DNA from 4 places in the Virgibacillus sp. DJP39 genome. Region 3 is predicted to be linked to each of the others. Evidence: riboswitches for the same ligand, from Rfam matches in the RefSeq annotation. Region 3 holds a riboswitch; each other region holds the start of a gene.

Region 1 (5,962 bases), on a different contig from region 3:
ATTAAAGAAATCTCATCACCCTCTTCACGACGTGCGTTAACAGATGAACGTAAGAAGTCTGATGTTGTTACACCACTAATCTCACTTGGGTACTGCATACCTAAAAATAGACCAGCACGAGCACGTTCATCTACTTCCATTTCTAAAACGTCCTTGCCATCTAAATGTACACTTCCTTCTGTTATCTCGTACTTAGGATGTCCCATAATTGCGGATGCTAGTGTCGATTTACCAGTTCCATTTGGGCCCATAACAGCGTGGAATTCGCCACCTTTTATCGTTAGGTTTACACCTTTTAATATTTCACTATCTTCAATTGATACATGAAGATTCTTTATTTCTAGCGTTGATCCTGCCATATCGATACCTCCAGTTACTTTTTTATATTAATTTTTCAAATGGATTGTTTATATCCATTCTCAATTTATTCTCATTATAATCTTAAAGCATTTTGCAATTATTATCAACTGTTACAACTATGTACATCTTAGGTATAGAAGACCTTATTTCTCATGATTCTAAAATAATTGAAACTATGGGTGCACATTCTTACAGTTTGTCCCAATATGACACATTTTTACATGTTAACTGAGAAATCATTTTGTCCGGTACTCTTGAAGTTTTATTGAAAAAGAAAAATTGGCAGTGTGAAATTTTCACACTACCAACATCGTAAAATTTATTTTATTTGTGTAATTGGCTTACAAAATCGGCAGTTATGTTTTTGCATTTTTCATAATCATTTTGACGTCTCTTTTCGACTGCAATTTGATTCTCGAGCTTTCGACTGTACTCCGCAAACCCCATTTTATGTGAGCTTTGCATCGCTTTCTCCATTTCTGGAGTGTAATTCATTCGTATACCACTATAAATAGTGAATCATCCTTTCGATTTAATTACAAGAACTATTTTATCATATATACATTACCCTTCACAAAAGGCAAATAAACCTAGGATGACCGATTGAATTGAATAATTCGTCAGAATATAAAGATAACAACTTTATTCTTACTACTAAAGCCATTTTCTTTCATTTACTTATTATTACTACAAATTTACTTACAAATTCAGAAAAGTTATTTCTTTCCGTCTACTGGGACAACTGCTCCATCAAATTCATTAACGATGTAATCTTGGATTTCTTTAGAATGTAACACATCGACTAACGTGTTTAATGCCTTGTTCTCTTTGTCTTCTGTTTGAACAGCAATTACATTCACATATGGAGATTCATCGCCTTCTAAGATTAAAGAATCTTCCATAGGATTAAGCTCAGCTTGAATTGCATAATTTGTGTTGATTGCAACTAATGCGTCCTCTTCAGACTTATACATATCAGGTAAAAACGCTGCATCAATATCTGCAGAGAATTCCAAGTTTTTTGGGTTTTTAACAATGTCGTCAACAGTCGCTTCGATCTTGTTAACACCTTCTGCCAACTCAATTAATCCTTTACTTTCTAACAGAGAAAGTATTCGTCCATGATCAGCAACTGAGCGACTCATAATTACCTCAGTTCCCTCTGGAATTTTTTCAACACTATCGATGTTTTGAGAGTAAATTCCAATTGGTTCGATATGAATGCCACCAATTGAAGTAAAGTCATATCCCAGCTCTTCTTTTTGGTTATTTAAATAAGGAATGTGCTGGAAATAGTTCGCATCCAAATCACCACTTGCTAAATCTTGGTTAGGTAGTACATAATCCTGGTACTCTTCAATTTTCAATGTAATTCCTTTTTCTTCGAGAATTGGTTTAACTTGTTCTAAAATTTGCGCGTGTGGCACACTGGATGCTCCAACTTTGATAACTTCATTACTTTTTTTCTCGGAACTATTGGTAGTTTCTTGACTGCTTTCTTCTTTGCTACCTCCACAAGCTGCTAATGCTAATACTAATAAAATTGAAACTAATGCTAAAATCTTTTTCATTATTCTCGCTCCTTATCTTTTATCTAATTTGTTGGATATAAAGTCTCCAATGAACTGAAATATAAACACAATAATTACAATCAAAATGGTACAGACCAGTACGACATCAAAATCATGACGTTGGAACCCGTAGAAATACGCATAGTTTCCAAGTCCTCCTGCACCAATGACTCCAGCCATTGCGGTATAACCAATTAATGCTATTGCTGTAACCGTCAGGCCCGACACAAGTGCTGGCATTGACTCAGGTAACAATACACGAAAAATAATTGTACGGGTTTTCGCTCCCATAGCCTTTGCTGCCTCGACTACACCCTTGTCAACTTCCTTTAACGCTATTTCAACCAACCTACCATAAAATGGTGCTGATCCAATTATTAAAGCTGGCAGTGCCGCGTTTGGACCTCGTATGGTACCAATTAAAAACTCGGTAAACGGGAATAATAGTAGGATCAAAATTATGAATGGAATAGCACGAAAAACATTTACAATAGCCGCTACCAAAAGATTAACCGACTTATTTTGCCATATTCCATCTTTTGCAGTCAGATATAGTAGCAGGCCAAGAATAATTCCTATGATAAATGTTCCAATCAAGGAAAGAATAGTCATATAAAATGTTTCGTAAGTAGCCAGCCAAAAATCCTGTACATCTAAATTTGGAAATAACTTAGTGAGCATCTCGAATCACCTCAACTTCCACAGAGGTGCCATCATTCACAAAACTTATTGCTTTATCTAGCTCAGCATCTTCCCCATCCATTCGGACAAATAGCGTTCCGTATGCGCCTCGCTGTGTCTGGGTTATTTTACCTTGCAATATTGTAATATCAATGTTGTACGTTTTTGCAAGATGACTTATTAAAGCCTGATTTGTTGTTTCACCAATAAAATGAAGACGTACAATTCTCCCCTGGTCGTAGCTTTCAATAAGCTGATTGATACCTTCATTTTCATCATCAGTACCCATCACCTGCTGAACAAATTTCTTTGTAACCTGTTGTTGTGGTCTTAAGAAGATATCGAGAACATCTCCTTGCTCGACTATCTTACCGTTTTCCATAACAGCAACCTGATTACATATTTTTCGGATAACATGCATCTCATGAGTTATTAAGATAATTGTTAAGCCAAGCTTTTCATTAATATCCACCAATAAATCCAGAATAGAATTCGTTGTTTCTGGATCCAGTGCAGAGGTTGCCTCATCACAAAGTAAAACTTTAGGATTGTTGGCCAATGCTCTTGCAATACCGACTCGTTGCTTCTGACCACCACTCAACTGTGATGGATATGCATCCTCTCGACCAGCCAGTCCTACTAAACCAATTAACTCAGTGACGCGTCGTTCGCGTTCAGACCTTGATACCCCAGCTATTTCAAGTGGAAAAGCGATGTTATCTCTTACGGTCCTAGACCATAAAAGATTAAAGTGCTGAAAGATCATTCCAATCTCTTGCCTGGCAATACGCAGCTGTTTGGTGTTAAGTGCAGTAATCTCTTGTTCATCAATTACTATCCGACCACTCGAAGGTTCTTCAAGACGGTTTAACAGGCGTACAAACGTACTCTTACCGGCACCACTGTAGCCAATAACACCAAATATTTCACCCTCTTTTATTGTCAACGACAGATCATCGACTGCACGAATTGTTGATTTATTTGCTACAAATTGTTTACGTAAACCTTCAATTGAAATCATGTCAAACCTCCTTATGTCAAACATATTATTTTTAGAAAACTTGGCTTATCGCCAAGCCTTAGTTACATTTTTGCAGAATGAAAGTTTTATACTTTCATTACCAAAACCCAAAAAACGCCCTTCTGTAAGAGAACAGAAAGACGTTAAAAATAAGTCTTTACGTCCCCCCATCTGTCAAAGCAGCTGCTTTGCAGGAGTTAGCACCTTTCAAACAATAAATTGTTTGAAGGTTGCCGCGGTTTCTTAGGGCCAGCCCCTCCACCGCTCTAGATAAGAGAGTAAAATTATTCATTTAGTGTAAAAAGTATAAATCATATCCTACCACCTGTTTAAAGGTCTGTCAACATAAAAAATCAGGTCGCGAAAAGCTGTGGCTCATATTTTACTAAATAGCTATATATATTAGCTATTGATCGAAATGCATATATCTTTTCTTTAACCTGACTTTGGTCAACTACCAATAGACATGGAACACTTTCAACCTGCACTTCCTGCATGAATTCAGGATGTACGGATGCATTCATTTCGAAAAAAATATCCTCTTTATGGACTGATTCAATTTTGTTTAGCATTGTTTTAGCTAAGTGACACGTACCACAAAAAGGGGTATAAATATACAACAAAAAATGATCTTGCTGTAACACTTTATCTGTTATTGGTTGCATTACTATCACCTAATCACATAGTTAAATAGATAGGATTAACATCAATTCTTTTGTTTATTAATCCTATCGCAAGAATCGATCTTGGAGTTGTGGCTACTTCACGATACTCACTGCTCACATGAATATGCTCAGCATGCGGGAGTTCACGAGATAATTGCTTACGAAGCTTTATACCAGCAGCATCTTCATCTGCAAGAATAAAAACTTCTTTGTTATATAAATCATATGTGTCTAACATCTCATCAAATTTCGCTACCCCAAGAGTCCCGTTTGTACAGATAATCGTAATTGGTTCGCTGATTATCTTTTCAATCTGCTTCTTATCAGTTAATCCTTCAACAATAATTACTTTTTCAGATTCAGGTGTTATCATGACATATCACTCCTCATGAAATCAAGCCAAAACTTTCATACTATATTAATATGATGATAATAAGGCTGACTATACACCTTTTTAAGCAAGGAGCCAGTCAGCCTTTAATAATTATTGTTTAATTATATTAATCTTCTTCAATTACTGCTTCGTATTTTTCAGCAGTTAGCAATTCATTTAATTCTGATTCATTTGATAGTTCTACTACTACCATCCATGCTTTTTCATATGGAGACTCATTAACGAACTCTGGGCTATCTTCTAAATCTTCGTTGATTTCAACAACTTTTCCACTTACAGGAGCGTATAGTTCAGAAACGGTTTTAACTGATTCAACACTACCAAAAGGTTCATCAGCTTCTATGTCGTCCCCAACTTCTGGGAGTTCTACAAATACGATATCACCTAGTTCTGATTGTGCAAAATCTGTAATTCCAATTCGCACCTTTCCATCTTCTTTTTTTACCCATTCATGTTCCTCTGAATACAATAAGTCTTTTGGTAAGCTCATTAAAATCCCTCCGATAATAAGTTCTGGTTCCTAATGCCATGTATGATTAAAGATGTCTTCTTTAAATCCAATTGTAACCTTTTTGCCATCTGTGGTAATTGGTCGTTTTATTAACATACCATCAGAAGCTAAAATTTTGGCCATTTCCTCGTCAGATGCACCGCTGATTTCATCCTTGATATTTTTTTCCCGATAACTTTTCCCACTAGTGTTGAAAAACTTCTTAGCAGGAAGGTCACTTTTGTTCATCAAATCTAAAATATCCTGTTCTGAAGGTGTATGGTCAACAATATGTACACTAGTATAATCGATATTGTGATCATCTAGCCATTTCTTCGCTTTCTTGCAAGTGCCACAATTAGGATACCAATAAAATGTTAAAGCCACAAGCATTCCCCCAAACATTTCAATTACTGCCTATTTATTATAGCAAAATTGTACTTGATGGTCGAAAGAATTGTTTTAATTATAGGCTCTTTTCGTAAGTTTGTTGCACTTTAAGCTTTGCAGTTGATACATACTGCGACGTAATGTACCGCTGCGGAAATACACTACGCTTTCCGCGGGAGGCTTCGTGTATTTCCTTCGCTGTCGTAGTACTTAACAAGCGGTCATTCATCTAATCTTACTGATTGGAGCGGAGGGCAGTCGACTCCTGCGGGAACAGCACGTGTCTGAAGACCCCGCAGCGGTGGTTTCCCGCGAGGAGTCTGAAGCCGTGCCCGCGGAAAGCGACTGCCCGTAGCGGAAATCAATCTAGCGATAAATTACGTCGTAGTT
Region 2 (5,962 bases), on a different contig from region 3:
AGTGACAAAGTGTGATACAATATTATAGTTTGAGTTATCTGTAACGGAAGAGGAGCGTACTAATATGCAATTAAGAGAAGATATTCGGAATATCGCGATCATCGCCCACGTTGACCATGGTAAAACTACACTTGTGGATCAATTATTAAAATACTCGGGTACATTTCGTGAAAATGAACAAGTGGAAGAACGAGCTATGGATTCAAATGATATTGAGCGTGAACGCGGAATTACGATTCTCGCTAAAAACACAGCGATTAAATATAATGATATAGCGATCAATATTTTAGATACACCAGGACATGCTGATTTTGGCGGAGAAGTGGAACGTATCATGAAAATGGTTGACGGTGTTTTGTTAGTCGTTGATGCATATGAAGGGTGTATGCCACAAACACGATTTGTTTTAAAGAAAGCATTAGAACAAAAACTTACTCCAGTAGTAGTGTTAAATAAAATTGACCGTCCAGGAGCGCGTCCAAGTGAAGTAATTGATGAAGTGCTTGACTTATTCATCGAACTTGGAGCTGATGATGAGCAGTTGGAATTCCCTGTTGTTTATGCATCCGCGTTAAATGGTACATCAAGTGATCAACCTGATAAACAAGAAGAAACAATGGACCCTGTTTTCAAGACGATTTTAGAAAATATTCCAGCACCAGCTGATACGTCAGTAGACCCTTTGCAATTCCAGGTAGCGTTACTTGATTACAATGATTACGTTGGAAGAATCGGTGTAGGCCGTGTATTCCGTGGAACAATGAAGGTAGGACAGCAAGTTGTTTTAATGAAGGAAGATGGGACACAGAAAGCATCCCGTATTTCTAAATTATTCGGTTTCATTGGCCTGAAGCGTATCGAAATTGAAGAAGCAAAGGCAGGAGATATTGTTGCAGTTGCAGGGCTTGAGGATCTAAACGTTGGGGAAACAATTTGCCCACCGGATCATCCGGAAGCTCTACCATTCCTTCGCATTGATGAGCCAACTTTACAAATGACTTTCCTTGTAAACAACAGCCCATTTGCAGGAAAAGAAGGTAAGTATTTAACATCAAGAAGAATAGAAGAGCGTTTATTAAAGCAACTTGAAACAGATGTTAGTCTGCGTGTTGATCCAACAGAATCACCAGACGCATGGGTTGTTTCAGGTCGTGGAGAACTGCACCTATCTATTTTAATTGAAAATATGCGTCGTGAAGGCTATGAGTTACAGCTTTCTAAGCCACAGGTAATCATCAGAGAAATTGATGGTCAAAAATGTGAACCAGTAGAGCGTGTACAGGTTGATGTTCCTGAGGAATACACTGGTGGTGTAATGGAATCACTTGGTGCACGTAAAGGTGAAATGGTTGATATGATAAACCATGGTAATGGTCAGGTTCGTATTGAATTTAAAGTTCCTTCACGCGGATTAATTGGTTATGCTACCGAATTCATGTCTCAAACACGTGGTTATGGAATTCTAAACCATACGTTTGATAAGTATGAACCAATCATCAAAGGTCAAGTTGGTGGTAGAACGAAAGGTGTTCTAGTTGGACTTGACACTGGAAAAGCATCCACATACGGTATCATGCAATTGGAAGACCGTGGTGTAATCTTTGTTGAACCAGGTACAGAACTATATGCTGGTATGATTGTTGGCGAGCATAATCGTGACAATGACTTAACAGTTAATATAACAAAAGAAAAGCATTTGACAAACGTTCGTTCAGCAAATAAAGACCAAACGTCTACGATTCGAAAAACAAGAACAATGTCGTTAGAGGAAGCAATTGAGTACCTTAATGACGATGAATATTGTGAAGTAACACCTGAATCAATTCGTTTACGTAAAAAAATCCTGAACAAAAGTGAACGTGAAAGAGCTTCAAAGAAATCAACTTCTATAGGATAAATAAAAACAGTGAGAGCTAATTAATTTAAGCTCTCACTGTTTTTTTGGTTCATTTACACTTCAACAGGTGTATTGGCAGGATTGTTCCCTCGTACACGGATAGCTTCCTGATAAGGATTTTTGTTTGAAACGAGAGTAATTCCAGCTGCACCAGCTTGGTCTGTAAGATGATCATCGGCTAATGGATTTTCAACCCACAGAATTCTACCCTGTTTGTTGATGAGCTGTTCAATTGTTGTTGGCAAAACCTTACCGTTTAACCATACTGCATCAACGCCATAAGGGACTTCGTCAAGCTGTTTATAGGATTCCTGACCAAGGATTTTTTCTTCTGATTCGCTAATCGCTACAAGATGGAAACCGAGATTTTTAAGTTGTTCAGCACTACTGTAGTGACTACTTGACGAATCATCAAGGCCAAATACTGCTATTACTTTTTTGCTTACTGCCCCATTGTCCCGTTTAAAAGGAGAGCCTACTAACCATTTAATGGCGTCGTCTGTAGAGGAACTGATTGTTTCAGCTGAATTTGTTGCTTTAGCTATGGCTTGATCCAAATCTGCTAAAATGTCTTCAGTGGATTCAATTCCGATAGATAAACGAACCAGTTCCTCTGTAACACCGCTTTGTTTTAAACCCTCTTCACTTAGCTGTTGATGGGTTGTTGAAGCTGGATGAATAATAAGCGATTTTGCGTCGCCAACATTCGCAACATGCGACCAGAGTGTCACACTGTCAATCAGCTTTTTGCCTGCCTCAAGACCACCTTTAACCCCAAAGGTTATTACGGATCCAAATCCATTGTTAAAATATTTTTTTGCCAAACTGTGAGATGGATGGTCTTTAAGTCCAGGATAATTCACCCACTCGACTGCTGGATGTTTCTCTAGGTATGCAGCGACTTCCTTTGTATTCTTATTGTGACGTTCAATACGTAAATGTAATGTTTCTAAGCCTTGTAAAAGTAAAAATGCACTGTGTGGACTTAAGGCCGCGCCAATATCACGGAGAAGTTGAACCCGTAATTTAATTGCGAATGCTGCCGGGCCTACGTCAATATAACGGAGTCCATTATAGCTTTCATCGGGTTCAGTAAATCCAGGGAACTTTTCATTATCAAAATTAAAACGGCCCCCATCAACAACAACACCGCCAATCGTTGTACCATGACCACCAATCCATTTGGTTGCAGAATGTACCACGATGTCAGCACCGAAAGTGAGTGGTTTTGTAACATATGGAGTTGCAAATGTATTATCAATAATTAATGGGATGCCATGCTCATGGGCGATTGCTGCGACGGTTTCAACATCGAAAACATTAAGACTTGGGTTCGTAATAATCTCTCCAAAAACAGCTTTTGTTTTATCAGTCAGTGCTGCACGGATTTCTTCTGGATCGGTAGCATTAACGAATTTAACATCTATTCCATAGCGTGGTAACGTATTCGCAAACAGACTGTATGTCCCGCCATATAAATTACTATCTGCAACAATCTCATCACCTGCACCAGCCACGTTTAAAATTGCAAGTGTAATTGCGGCCATACCAGAAGATGTTGCGACAGCAGCAACACCATCTTCAAGCAAAGCTATTCGTTGCTCAAAAACATCTACTGTAGGATTTCCAATGCGAGTATAGATATTTCCGGGTTCTGCAAGACCAAATAAGTTTTGTGCATGTTCTGTATCGCGAAATAAATAGGAAGTTGTTTGATAGATAGGGACAGCTCGTGAACCTGTTGTTGGGTCAGGTTGCTGACCTCCGTGAAGCAGTACTGTTTCCGGGTTGTGAAGATTGAAATTTGACATTAATAATTCCTCCTTTAGTGGTAGGCTATTAATGGTCTGGGAGTATAAAAAGGAGGGAAAATAAAAAACCACCTTCCTAAGAAGAGGGCGTTTGTAACCGGTCCTCCCCTTATCTTCCAGATCATTATTGACCTGTAGGATTTAGCACCTTTCACAGCTAAAGTATAGCCAGATGGTTGCTGGGCTTCACAGGGCCTATTCCCTCCGCCGCTCTTGATAAGAGTTATTTGAATTTAACGATAATTATATATCCAATAGTTACTTCCGTCAACCATTAATTTATAAAAAATTGTTGTAGGTTATAAAAATCTATAGACCTTGTCCTAGCCTAACTTCGGGATATACACTATCACTCCGAGTAAGATGTGTTATCTACTCAACCATGGATACAAAAAATAATAATTCATTTTTTCAGAGTTATCTATGAATTATTGGATTTATGGTAAAATAAATATAAATTTAGTACAGAATCTAATTTTGAGAAGGCTTTCATTGCTGTGTTTACCATTTTTTCAGCCCCTTACTTTTTAACCGCAATTCTCGTAGGGATAACTGTATTAAGTTAATGTACTATATTTAAGGGGTAATGAAATTTGGATATATTTTTGTTGGTTATGATTGTTTTTTTCAGCTCTGTAGCTTTTTATTCAATACATCTATTCCTGCCAAAAAAGAAGAAACTTAAATATGTTATTTGTTCGGTTTTTATCTTATTTAGCATTTGTGCTTGGTTATATGTCTGGTTTGGAAAAGGATGGGTGGCATCTGCAGTATACGGAACCACATCATTAATCCTTGGGGTGATTTTGTCCACTATTGCCTTAACTTTTGATTTATATGATAAAAAGAAATAGTGAAATCCATAGATTATTATCAATAATTCCTTCTACATGAGGCCAACGGAATAAAGATTTCATAAGCCAAACTGGAAGGTTATTACTTAATCCAGCTAAACAGTTTTATTTTTCTATAAGGTATATGAATAAATCAGAGCTTGTATGTAAAAAGCATTAGTGAATAAGAGTCAGAGACTTTTTAGTGATTTTGTTCGTCAGATATACCAAGAAAGGATAGGGTTATCATGAGAAAAATATTAGCACTTGCGTCTATGGTAATTCTTCTGTTCGTTATGAGTTGTGTTAACGACAATGAAGCAAACTTTCAAGGGGAAATTATTGAAATGAAAGAAGAAAGTATCCTTGTAGCAAATAGTGAAGTAGACCCAGAAGCAAGCTATCCAACTTATGATATTTTGGTGGATAACAAAACTGAAATCAGTGGAGAGGTTGCAATTTTTTCAGAGTTGAAGTCAGGCCAAAAAGTAAAAATTTGGGTTGTAGATGTTGGACCTAATAATCAAATTGATAACAAAGTAGCGGATAAAATCATTGTTCAGTGAAGATATATCCAAGCAAAAAAGCGGACACCAGGAACGTTATTTTATGGGATTTGAAGCTTATACAAAACAACGTTAAACTATAGCAAACAAAACTAAGTTGGGAGAGATAATGTTGAAAACTTTCTTTGCAGCATTCTGTTTACTTTTTTTACTAGTTGGTTGTTCAGAAGAAACAGTTGATAAACAAACTCCACCCAACAGTAATGCGGAATTCAGCGTTATTGCAAAAAATTTAAATGAACCGTGGGAAATACAACTTATAAACGAAACGTTCTATATTAGTGAAAGAACTGAAGCAATTGTAACAGTAGAAAATGGGGATCAGACAAGGAAAACAGTTAACTTTGACCAAGAAATATCAAATCAGGCAGAAGCTGGCCTGCTGGGTATAGCCATTAATGAACCAAAAGAAGCCTTTGCTTATTATTCCTATCAGGAAAATGGAGAATATTTTCAACGTGTTATTAGAATGAGAGAAACCAAAAATAGTTGGCAGGAAATAGAGATATTGCTCGACAAAATTCCAGGCGGTAAATACCATCAGGGTGGAAGAATTGCTATCGGTCCAGATGACAAGCTGTACATTACTACTGGTGATGCAACTGTTGAAAACAATGCACAGGATTTGGATAGTCTTTCGGGAAAGATTCTGCGAATGAACATGGATGGTTCAATCCCAAAGGAGAATCCATTTGATGACTCCTATATTTATTCATATGGGCACCGAAACCCCCAAGGGCTTGCATGGAATGATGATGGGATTTTGTATGCTACAGAGCATGGATCAAATGCCTATGATGAAATTAATCGGATAGTAAAAGGAGGTAACTATGGTTGGCCGGACATTCGAGGTGA
Region 3 (5,962 bases):
TTCTTTATTTTTCAATTCAAATAATCTTTCTAGTTTAATATCTTGAACCATCATCAGTACTCCTTTTTTAAGTCCTCATCGTCGACACAACAAGCCCAGTATTGCCAATAGCTGCATTGCTTATAATCCGATTATCCAAGGGAGTTTAATTTTTGTAACTGTATATTTTATTAAGTTATATATTAATTTTATCACAGGATGATGATCAACATTAGGATTATGCTATAGTTATTGTCTATAGTTTTCTATAATAAAAGAAAAGGAGGCGTTCTGATGAGCAAAATGTCGTATGCAGGTTTACTGAATCAAACATTAGATATATATGAAAAAGAGGGCAGTCTTACAGCTTACAAGTATATTACAGATAACGCTACAAAAGTTTGTGGGAATACAGCACAGTTGTTTAATTTTCGATATTCTCTTGCCAGTGCCTCAGGCCTTGAAGTTGAAGCTTTGAATCTAATGCGGGAAGCAATAATTGAAAATGGCTACTGGTACGAGTATGACTACTTAATGGCTGATGAAGATTTAATATCGCTACGTAAATATGATGAATTTGATGAACTGGTGAACATTTGTAAGGAAAGGGAAGTACTCGCTAAAACTTTAGCTAAACCCGAACTAAAAGTTATCAATAGCAAAAGGACTTCAAGTGATTTAGTGATAGTTGCGATCCATGGTGATCAAGAAAATATCGAAATCACTGAAGAGTATTGGCCTTCTATTGGTAATAAGCTAGTTTTACCGCAATCTTCTCAAATAGAATTCTCGAATGCATATGTCTGGGATGACGTAGACATAGGAGCCAATGAATTAAAGGTACACGTTGAACAAGAAGGGCACATGAAAAGTAATCAGAGTTCGCTAATAATCGGGGGGTTTTCCGCTGGATGTAGAGTGGCACTAAAAGCGATTCTCACGAAAAAAGTTGAGGCAGTAGATGGTTTAATATTTATGGCTCCGTGGTTACCTGAAATTGATGAATATGAGGAACTGATACATCACCTTAAGGGTATTAAGGTTTATGTTCTTTGTGGTGACCAAGACAACGATAGTTTGGACTGTACCAAAAGGTTCGTTGAAATCTTAGCGACCAATAATATCGCATATTCATTTAAAGTTATTAAAGATCTAAGTCATGAATATCCTGATGATTTTAACCTTTATATAGAACAAGGAATAGATTTCATATCACATATATAAAACCCCCCCCCTATACAACTGGGGGGATAGAATATTGGTTTACTGTTTTAGAACACTTAGTTGACTGCCAAGATATTTTGCCAATTCTAGCATGCCATATTTATCAGCCTGTGCTTCTGCATCAGAGTTGTAATTTGTATTTGTATTCACATCATAGGTGAAGATCTCACCGTTTTCGTTATAAATGAATTCGATGCCAGCTACTTTTATGTCATTATTATGAAGGAATTCTTCATATTTTTGTATGATAGGGTCCTGGAAGTTATTAATCACCTGGAATTTTGGTTTCTCAGGAACTTCTTCACCAACTGGACAAAACAAATCGTCAATTTTGCATGCATCTGCAGGGCATAGTTCAAATCCTTCTGATGTATCCACTTGAACAGCGTAAACAAATTTCCCTCCAACAAATTCACATCGGGTTATATAAGGCTCTGGCGCTTGGATGTATTCCTGGATAAGTGTTATTCCATCAATTGATGGGTCAAATGATGGGCCATCAAGATATTCCTCTAATGCCTCAATTGAGTGGAAAAGCTGTACGCCAAGTCCTTTTCCAGCGCGGTTATGCTTTGTTATAAAAGATGGAAGATCTAAATCTTTTGCAGCCTGGATAATCTCATCTTTCCCAACAGCCGCAATTGTTTTCGGTGTTTTAACACCAGCAATATCTAGTGCTGTATATTGGTTTACTTTACTTACCTCAAGGCGGAGTGCACGACTGCCGTTAACTACTGTACGTCCATGGCGTTCAAGCCATGATAGTACGGCTTCTGTGAGCTCAGGTGCAAATCTATTGCCGCGTGTATGGGAAGAAGCGCTCATCCGGCTGTAAAAGACTCCTTCAGGTGGAACTTTAGATAAATCAACAGTGCCTTTATCTAAATGCCACTCTTCATAAGGAAGGTTTAATTCTTCCAATCGCTTTATTAAATGTGCTGTCCATTCATTATTTTCATGGATTACATAAATTTTTTCACTCATGTTTAGTACCTCCTATTTTATCATGCAAGCTTTCTTTAAAGTCACCCCTGACCAAGGAGCTTCCGCTTTTCTTCAACCAAAGGCATTACTTGTTTTGAGAATCTTTCCATTTCTTCTAATTGAGGTGAGAACTGTAGAAGTAAAAGATCTACACCAATATTTTCAAACTCAATAATGCGGTCCGCAATTTGCTCAGGTGTACCGATTAAATTGGGACGTAATCCTCTGTTAGAGACCGAGTAATCGTTCAGTTTAACTTGTTGTTCAAGCTGTGATTTACCAACGAAATCCTCATATCCAGAGTAACCACTTGTTTCTTTCATATCGGTAATTCTCTTCCACTCTTCCACGACTTCTTCTTCGGTATCGCGGCAAATGATATATGCAGCTAGACCAAATGATTGTAGGGGTTCTTTACCAGTTTCTGCTCGTAGTGCTTTCATGTTTTCCACTTTGGTTTTGATCTCTTCAACCGTTCCGCCATGCATTACATAGGCATCACACGCATCCACAATTACTTGTTTTCCACGCTCACTTTCGCCACCTGCATATAAAATCGGGTTTGGTCGTTGTACAGGCTTTGGTTCCAAGTGGGCATTTGAAACCTCATAGAACTTACCTTTATAGTTGAATTGTTTTTCTGTCCACATACCTTTTAATACATCTAAAAATTCCTCTGTTCGTTTGTAGCGTTCATCATGCTCTGTGAAGTCTCCGTTGTATTGCCGTGCTTCTTCTTCCCACCAGCCTGAAACAACGTTTAAAGTAAAGCGGCCATTAGAAATATGGTCGATATTTGCAGCCATTTTAGCTGTGACAGCAGGGTTGTGAAAAACGGGTCTAACTGCAGCCATAATCTCAATTTTATCGGTAACAGCAGCAAGTGCAGCAGCAGTTGACCAAGCTTCTATCGAATCATGTTCAATTCCTTTTATATCATTTAAATATAATTCAGCAATTAATGTAGTATCATATCCCCATTTTTCCGCAGATTGTACGACTTGTTTAGCATATTCAAAAGTTGGAGGCATATTTTCATCGTCTACGTTTCGTAGCCATCCCCCAAATATAGGTAACCAAAAACCATATTTCATGCTGTTTATCCCCCTGTTTTTTTAAAATGGCTTGTGCAGTTATTAATTTCTTTACTATCTAAAAAAACCTCTTCGGTAAGAAGAAGTTTTGTGACTAGCTTCTCTTATCTCTCAGAGCAATCGCTCTGCTGGAATTAGCACCTTTTTGAAAAGATCAAAGGGTTGCTGGGTTTCATAGGGCCATTCCCTCCACCGCTCTTCATAAGAATATTCAATTAAAGTAATCATACCAGATAACTAGGAAATAAATCAATTACCTTGTTTCACTTTACAAAATTATGTGATTTTTATATAGTAAACTTATATATACCTCATAATACTAGGTAGGTGGTGATAAAATATGTTTAATCGCGAATTAGTAAAAGGAAGTACATCTCTTCTTATACTCCAGCTGTTGAATGATCGGGATATGTACGGGTATGAATTGGTGAAGGAAATGGATAGAAGAAGTGATCACCATTTCCAGGTGAAAGAGGGTACACTTTACCCAGCACTGCACAAGCTTGAAAAACAAGAGTATATTGAGTTTTATTGGGAAAATCAGGAAAAGGGGCCTGCGCGTAAATATTACCGAATTACAACAGAAGGAAAAAAGATTTTAGATGAGAAAACGAGCGAATGGCATCGTTATGTACAGGTAATGAATAATTTAATTGGGAGAAATGAATCATGAGTTTAGTGAATCAGCAATTTTTCCAGGAATTAGATAAGAGATTGGCCATCACCCCGATAAACAGAAAATACTGGCAGACTATGAGATGCACGTTTACGAGCTATTACAGGAAGAGTCGGTAGAAGAGGGACACAAGTACGAGAAAATTGTCTCAAGACAGGATCACCACGTGAAATTGCGGAAGTTTGGAAAGAAGAAGCAACTGCTACTCCAAAAAGGACACAGTGGCTATTTATTCTAGTCAATATTGGCTTTTTTATAGGTGGTAGTTTATTAACGTTAAGCTATAATGTTTTTAAATGGAAATGGATTGATTTAATATGGTTAAGGCTTACCGCGATGCCTTCCATCATAATGTTTGCCTATATCCTTTTCTGGAGCTTAATTGGCTATGAGATTGGTAGGGAATTTGGTCATGGAGGGCATAAGTTGTTAAGGAAAACCTTTGTAATATCAATTGTGCCTAATTTAGTATTGATGTATTTAACTATTTTTAAGCTTATTCCACTTGAATGGTTTCAACCTCTTCTGAGTGTGCCGTTTATAGCTGCATGCGTCATAACAACTGGGTTTCTTTACCCGGTAAGCTGGATTGGCTACCAATGGGGAAGAAAGGCTTCAGTATAAACGGGGGCTATTTAGTCCTTGTAATGAAATCTCAAATCCCTCTAGTCTGTTAAATATATTTTTTTGTTTGTATACATAGAACTACTAAGTATATAGAATAACAATATAAGGTGGGGTAGGAATGGATGTTCAAACTAATAAGAGTGATTGGTTCTTTCTAATAATTTGTATAGCGCTTGGTGTACTGGCAGAACTGAGTTTTTTTCATGGAAGCATAGGTGTTTCATATCTCGTATTTTTTATCAGGATTTTACGCAATATTATTTCTTCGATACCGTTTTAAATTTACATATACAAGGGTTGGATTACTTTTAATGGGGTGTATAGGATTGTTGTCAGGGAACAAAAAGTGGAAGAAAAGCTGGAAAATTTAACAGTTTATTAAACTATTTTCTTCTCGTTTTTTGTGCTATCTGTTATACTGTTTATATAACAGATGTGCAAAAAAAGAATGAGGTGGTTCAATGTGTATATCAATCTTGATTTAGAAGCAACAGAACCCATTTATACGCAGTTAAAAAACCAGATAATAGCAGGTATAGCAAGAAAAGAAATTCTGCCAGGTGAGGGATTGCCGTCCGTGCGTTCACTTGCTGCAGATATTGGAATAAATCTTCATACAGTAAACAAGGCATATCAGCAGTTGAAACAGGAAGGATTTATCTTAATCCATCGTCAAAAGGGTGTTGTTGTTCATCCTGATGGTGTGCCTAAAGCGGATAGTGATCATATAAAACAGCTTAAACATATACTGCATCCGTTAATAGCAGAATCCGTATGCCGGGATATAAGTGAGAAGGAATTTATACAACTGTGTAAGGGATTGTATCGTGAATTTCAAGAGGAAGAAGGTGGCGAGGAATGAATGCAATGATGATTTTTTTACTTTTGATAATTTTGGTTCCGGTCTTTATATCCCTGATGTTTATTCCATATTGGACCAGAAAGACAGAAAGCTTTGGTGTGTCAATTCCAGAAGATGTCTATAACAGCACAGGCTTAAAAAAGATGCGGAAACAATATGCTTTTTTGACGGGTATATTGAGTGCAGTCGTAGCAATTATATTTCTTGTCCTGGGCTCCTCGATTGAAAATGAGGAAACGATGAGCATTCTTTTTTCACTAGTAATTGCCGTATTTATTGTGGCAAGCTTTTTAATTTACCTTAAGTTCCATCGTGAGATGAAGGTGTTGAAGAAGAGTCAGAACTGGTCAGAAAAAAAGTCGCAAAGGCTTGTAGTAAATACTCAATTTCGTGATCAAAAGCTTACGTACTCGAATTTTTGGTTTGTCTTATCTTTTATTATTGCATTTGCATCAATTTTTATCACGTTTCGATTTTATGAACGAATACCTGAGAAAATCCCGATGCAATATAACT
Region 4 (4,348 bases), on a different contig from region 3:
CCTGAGATAAATTCTATTAAGAACGGAACATCGAAAATCATGTTGCTCGTATTAGATTCCTGACGTTTCTCGCCGTTAACAAATGAGCGAATGAACAAATTGGATGGATTGCCAGCTTCCTCAGGAGTCACAACCCATGGGCCAACCGGAGTACTATTGTCTAACGTCTTACCCTGAAGCCATTGCGGCGTTCTTTTTTGCAGGTCACGTGCAGAGATATCATTTGCAATTGTGTACCCTGCTACATACTTTAGCGCATTATCCTTACTTATATGTGATGCCTTTTCACCAATGACTACCGCTAGTTCCACTTCATAATCAAGTTTTTCTGTAAAAGACGATTTTTGTATAGTATCTTCTGGACCAATTAAAGCATTACTGAACTTTGCGAAAAGGACTGGGAATTCAGGAATATCACTTTCCATCTCCAAAGCATGTTCTGCGTAGTTTTTTCCAACACATATAATCTTTGAAGGAGATGCAATCGGGTTCCCTAAACTGACTTCATCCTGATTAAATGTCATCTTTTCACCTGATTGACCCACACTGTAATCAAAAGCTTCCTCTGCCCTCTTCAATGCACTTTCACCCATTGAGAAGAATAAAGAAGGATCAGCCGGGAGCAGATTATCAATCAACTGGGCAGACTCCTTGTCTCCTTTGGAAATTAATAATGCACAATAACTTTCCTGCAAATCAACGACTTTATTCGTTACCATACAACCAATTCTAAAAGTTCCATGTTCTTCACTTTTATGTTTATAGCTAACTAGCTTCATTAAAACCTCTCCTCGTGTGTTAAAAACGTTTTATTTGCTTGCGTCACTGTATTCGATTGAGGGATTAGATATATAAGTGCCATCACCTGAGCCATCTAAAATATCAAGCAACTTCTTTTCCCCTCTCCCATCACCGATAAAGATGGGCACGCCCAACGACATAGCAGTTTTTGCTGCAAGAAGCTTTGACTTCATTCCACCAGTTCCAAATTTAGAACCTGAACTATCTGCTGCTTCCATCATTTCATCGTCAATGTTTTCAATATAATCCAATCTTTTTGCTAATGGGTTTGTTTTTGGATTTTCATCATACAGTCCATTAATATCCGTCAAGATAATTAATTGATCAGCATTAACAAACCCACTAACAAGCGCGGATAACATATCATTATCACCAAAAGTTAACTCATTAATAGCAACAGTATCATTTTCATTTATTATCGGTAAAATCCCGTGGTCTAAAAGCTCTGTTATAGTAGAAAGTGCATTTCTGAATCGTTCGGGGTCTGAAAAGTCATCCCGTGTTAATAACAACTGTGCAGGAACAATCTCTAAATCCCTGAATTTTTCTATATAGGATTGAATTAATAAACCTTGGCCAACTGCTGCCGCTGCCTGTTTCCTTTTGATAGTACTCGGTATAGAAGAATAACCTAATCTTATAAATCCAGCTGCTACTGCACCTGAAGAGACCAAAATTACTTCATGGTTTGCTTTACGAAGTTCCACAAGCGCTTGAATATGATCATCTAACCTTGCGTGGTCAATCTCACCCTTTACGTTTGTTAAAGAGCTGCTGCCAATTTTAACAACTATGCGCTTTTTCTTCACAGTTACACTTCCTCAGGAAAAATTTATTTAAAGCTGACAGGCAGTTAATCTGTGATGGTTTGATAGCTAGTATATGTCAGTGTCGTTTTGTTTAACTATAAATAATTTTCAATTTTCTACTTGACTTTAAATAGTATCACATATATGCTACTAATTAAATACAAATTAAATATGTAATTTTCTTATCCAGAGAGGTGGAGGGACTGGCCCTTTGATACCTCGGCAACAGACTACTTTTGTACTGTGCCAATTCCAGAAGCGCAAGGCTTGAAGATAAGAAGAGTAACTAGCCACGGTGCCTAAGCCTCTTCTTATTTATAGAAGTGGCTTTTTTATTTTTGGTGATACAAAAGTAAAAGAAATAAAAGGAGGAAAAAGAATGAAGCGTAGTTTGGAAGATCGACTGAAAGATGGAACTGTCATTGCAGGTGAAGGTTACTTATTTGAATTAGAACGCAGGGGATATTTACAGGCGGGATCATTTGTACCCGAGGTTGCACTGGATAATCCTGATGCCCTGAAAGAAACGTATAGAGATTATATGAAAGCTGGATCTGATGTTGTGCTAGCCTTTACATATAATGCGCATAGAGAGAAAATGCGTATCATTGGTAAGGAGGATTTACTAGAACCACTTAACAGAAATGCTATCCGCTTAGCTAAAGAAGTTGCCAAAGAGCACCCTGTAGAAGAAGCGTTAGTGGCAGGCAATATATCAAATACAAACATCTTTGATCCTGAAGATCCCGAATCACATACCAAAGTAAGAGAAATTTTTGCAGAGATGGTTAAGTGGTCAAAAGAAGAAGCAGTAGATTATATCAATGGGGAAACATTTTATTACCACGAAGAAGCGGTCATTGCATTAGAGGAAATACTAAAGCACGATCTTCCAGCGGTTATTACGCTAGGATTGATGGGAGAAAATATTTTAAGAGATGGATTCAGTGTTGAAGAATCCTGCAAAATACTTTCAGAAAAGGGTGCTTTGGTAGTCGGAATGAACTGTTTCCGTGGACCTGATACAATGCAGCCATATATTGCAAAAATTAGAGATAATGTGGATGGTTATGTTGGAGCTCTACCGATTCCTTATCGCACGACGGAGGAAAATCCAACATTCTTTAACTTACCTGATGGAGGATGCAGTTGTCATTTACCTACAGAAACAACTTTCCCGACTGCTCTTGACCCACTTTATCATAATCGTTATGAATTGGCAGAATGGGCAAAAGAAGCAAAGGATATAGGCGTGAATTACATCGGATTATGCTGTGGGGCATCACCAGCAATGTTACGCGCAGTAGCAGAAGCTGTCGGTGTTGAGGCAGTTAATTCAAAGTATTCCCCTGACATGAAGAAACATTTCTTATTTGGAAAAGACGAAACCCTAAAAGAGAACAATTTGAGCTATCGATTAAAAGCCTAACTCCGATTAAATCATAGCATTATTTAACATCAAAATCATAAATGGAAGTAGGAATATACAACGTCAATTACTTTAACTAAAGCACCATTCAGAGCGGATCATGTTGGAAGCCTATTGCGTCCAGAAAACCTGCACAAAGCAAGAAAAGAATTTAAAGAAGGAACGATCACAGCTGAACAATTACGTGAAGTTGAAACAAAAGAAATTAAGCGGGTAGTTGATAAACAAATTGAGCTTGGTTTCGAATTAGTTACAGACGGTGAATTCAGACGTACATGGTTCCACTTAGACTTTCTTGAGCATTTAAACGGCTTTGAAGGATTTGTACCAGACCAGGGATACTTGTTCGAAGGAGTGGAAACAGAGAAATACAATGTACGAAACACTGGAAAGGTTTCTTTTAACCCAGACCACCCACATATAAAAGACTTTGTTGAATTAAACGAAATCGTTAACGGCCGCGCAGTTGTGAAACAAACAATACCTAGCCCAAATCAGTTATTTAATGTTGGTATTCAAAATGAAGCTGTTTACTCAGACATTGAAGAATATGCAAATGACATTATAAAAGCTTATCAGGATGCAATACAGGCATTTTACAAAGCAGGAGTACGTTATTTACAATTAGACGATGTTTACATTGCAGGGCTTTCCGCACCCGATATTCCGTTTAGTGACGGAAAATATTCAAGAGAACAACTAATTGATTTAGCATTACGTGTTGTTAATGGTGCTTTGGAAAATAAACCAGAAGATCTAGTCGTGACAACTCATTTATGTCGTGGAAACTATCAATCTACCTGGGCATTTGAAGGAAGTTATGCACTTATCGCACCAACCCTGTTAGCAAAGGAAAATGTTGAAGGTTTCTTCCTGGAATATGACGATGACCGTTCAGGAGATTTTAAACCACTAGATCATATTCCAAATGGCGGTGCACAAGTAGTTCTAGGTGTCGTAACCTCCAAAACTGGTGAATTAGAAGACAAAGAAGCAATCAAAGCACGCATTAAAGAAGCTTCACAATATGTTCCACTTGAACAGTTATGCCTAAGTCCACAATGTGGATTCGCATCAACCCACCATGGCAATAAGTTAACTGAAGAACAGCAATGGGCGAAGTTGAAACTTGTTGTTGATATAGCGAAGGAATTTTGGGGTTAAAAAAAATAAGAGTAAAGTTTAGGCACCATGAAACGGGATGCAATTAACAAAGGTGAGTTGCATCCCGTATATTAATTAAAATGAAAATTTAAATTCACCCCTTGCAAAATTCTTCTTTATATATTAAAGTGTCATGAATTAAACT

The links. A riboswitch is a leader RNA that binds a small molecule or an ion and turns the genes downstream of it on or off. The one in region 3 is predicted to bind S-adenosylmethionine.
Region 1: linked by a shared signal. The riboswitch ahead of ACOI1D_RS02155 (methionine ABC transporter ATP-binding protein) and the one ahead of ACOI1D_RS10420 (LLM class flavin-dependent oxidoreductase) in region 3 are both predicted to bind S-adenosylmethionine.
Region 2: linked by a shared signal. The riboswitch ahead of ACOI1D_RS19560 (aminotransferase class I/II-fold pyridoxal phosphate-dependent enzyme) and the one ahead of ACOI1D_RS10420 (LLM class flavin-dependent oxidoreductase) in region 3 are both predicted to bind S-adenosylmethionine.
Region 4: linked by a shared signal. The riboswitch ahead of ACOI1D_RS12945 (homocysteine S-methyltransferase family protein) and the one ahead of ACOI1D_RS10420 (LLM class flavin-dependent oxidoreductase) in region 3 are both predicted to bind S-adenosylmethionine.

What each region holds. Positions count from the first base shown of each region.
Region 1 is NZ_JBMERP010000003.1:61,975-67,936, reverse strand. It holds gene sufC (Fe-S cluster assembly ATPase SufC) at 1-359, opposite strand, end outside; gene ACOI1D_RS02170 (hypothetical protein) at 685-855, opposite strand; gene ACOI1D_RS02165 (MetQ/NlpA family ABC transporter substrate-binding protein) at 1,077-1,931, opposite strand; gene ACOI1D_RS02160 (methionine ABC transporter permease) at 1,944-2,612, opposite strand; gene ACOI1D_RS02155 (methionine ABC transporter ATP-binding protein) at 2,602-3,633, opposite strand; SAM riboswitch class I at 3,798-3,910, opposite strand; gene ACOI1D_RS02150 (thioredoxin family protein) at 3,987-4,298, opposite strand; gene ACOI1D_RS02145 (toprim domain-containing protein) at 4,312-4,671, opposite strand; gene gcvH (glycine cleavage system protein GcvH) at 4,799-5,182, opposite strand; gene ACOI1D_RS02135 (arsenate reductase family protein) at 5,213-5,569, opposite strand.
Region 2 is NZ_JBMERP010000103.1:3,755-9,716, forward strand. It holds gene typA (translational GTPase TypA) at 65-1,897, shown strand; gene ACOI1D_RS19560 (aminotransferase class I/II-fold pyridoxal phosphate-dependent enzyme) at 1,951-3,708, opposite strand; SAM riboswitch class I at 3,815-3,931, opposite strand; gene ACOI1D_RS19565 (hypothetical protein) at 4,302-4,562, shown strand; gene ACOI1D_RS19570 (hypothetical protein) at 4,790-5,107, shown strand; partial or broken gene ACOI1D_RS19575 (PQQ-dependent sugar dehydrogenase) at 5,217-5,962, shown strand, end outside.
Region 3 is NZ_JBMERP010000026.1:10,842-16,803, reverse strand. It holds gene mnmH (tRNA 2-selenouridine(34) synthase MnmH) at 1-51, opposite strand, end outside; gene ACOI1D_RS10430 (alpha/beta hydrolase) at 271-1,203, shown strand; gene ACOI1D_RS10425 (ATP-grasp domain-containing protein) at 1,243-2,187, opposite strand; gene ACOI1D_RS10420 (LLM class flavin-dependent oxidoreductase) at 2,229-3,281, opposite strand; SAM riboswitch class I at 3,383-3,489, opposite strand; gene ACOI1D_RS10415 (PadR family transcriptional regulator) at 3,622-3,954, shown strand; gene ACOI1D_RS10410 (hypothetical protein) at 4,309-4,581, shown strand; gene ACOI1D_RS10405 (hypothetical protein) at 4,703-4,864, shown strand; gene ACOI1D_RS10400 (GntR family transcriptional regulator) at 5,048-5,446, shown strand; gene ACOI1D_RS10395 (DUF1648 domain-containing protein) at 5,443-5,962, shown strand, end outside.
Region 4 is NZ_JBMERP010000038.1:22,930-27,277, forward strand. It holds gene ACOI1D_RS12935 (fumarylacetoacetate hydrolase family protein) at 1-779, opposite strand, end outside; partial or broken gene proB (glutamate 5-kinase) at 834-1,610, opposite strand; SAM riboswitch class I at 1,790-1,890, shown strand; gene ACOI1D_RS12945 (homocysteine S-methyltransferase family protein) at 1,990-3,039, shown strand; gene ACOI1D_RS12950 (5-methyltetrahydropteroyltriglutamate--homocysteine S-methyltransferase) at 3,106-4,203, shown strand.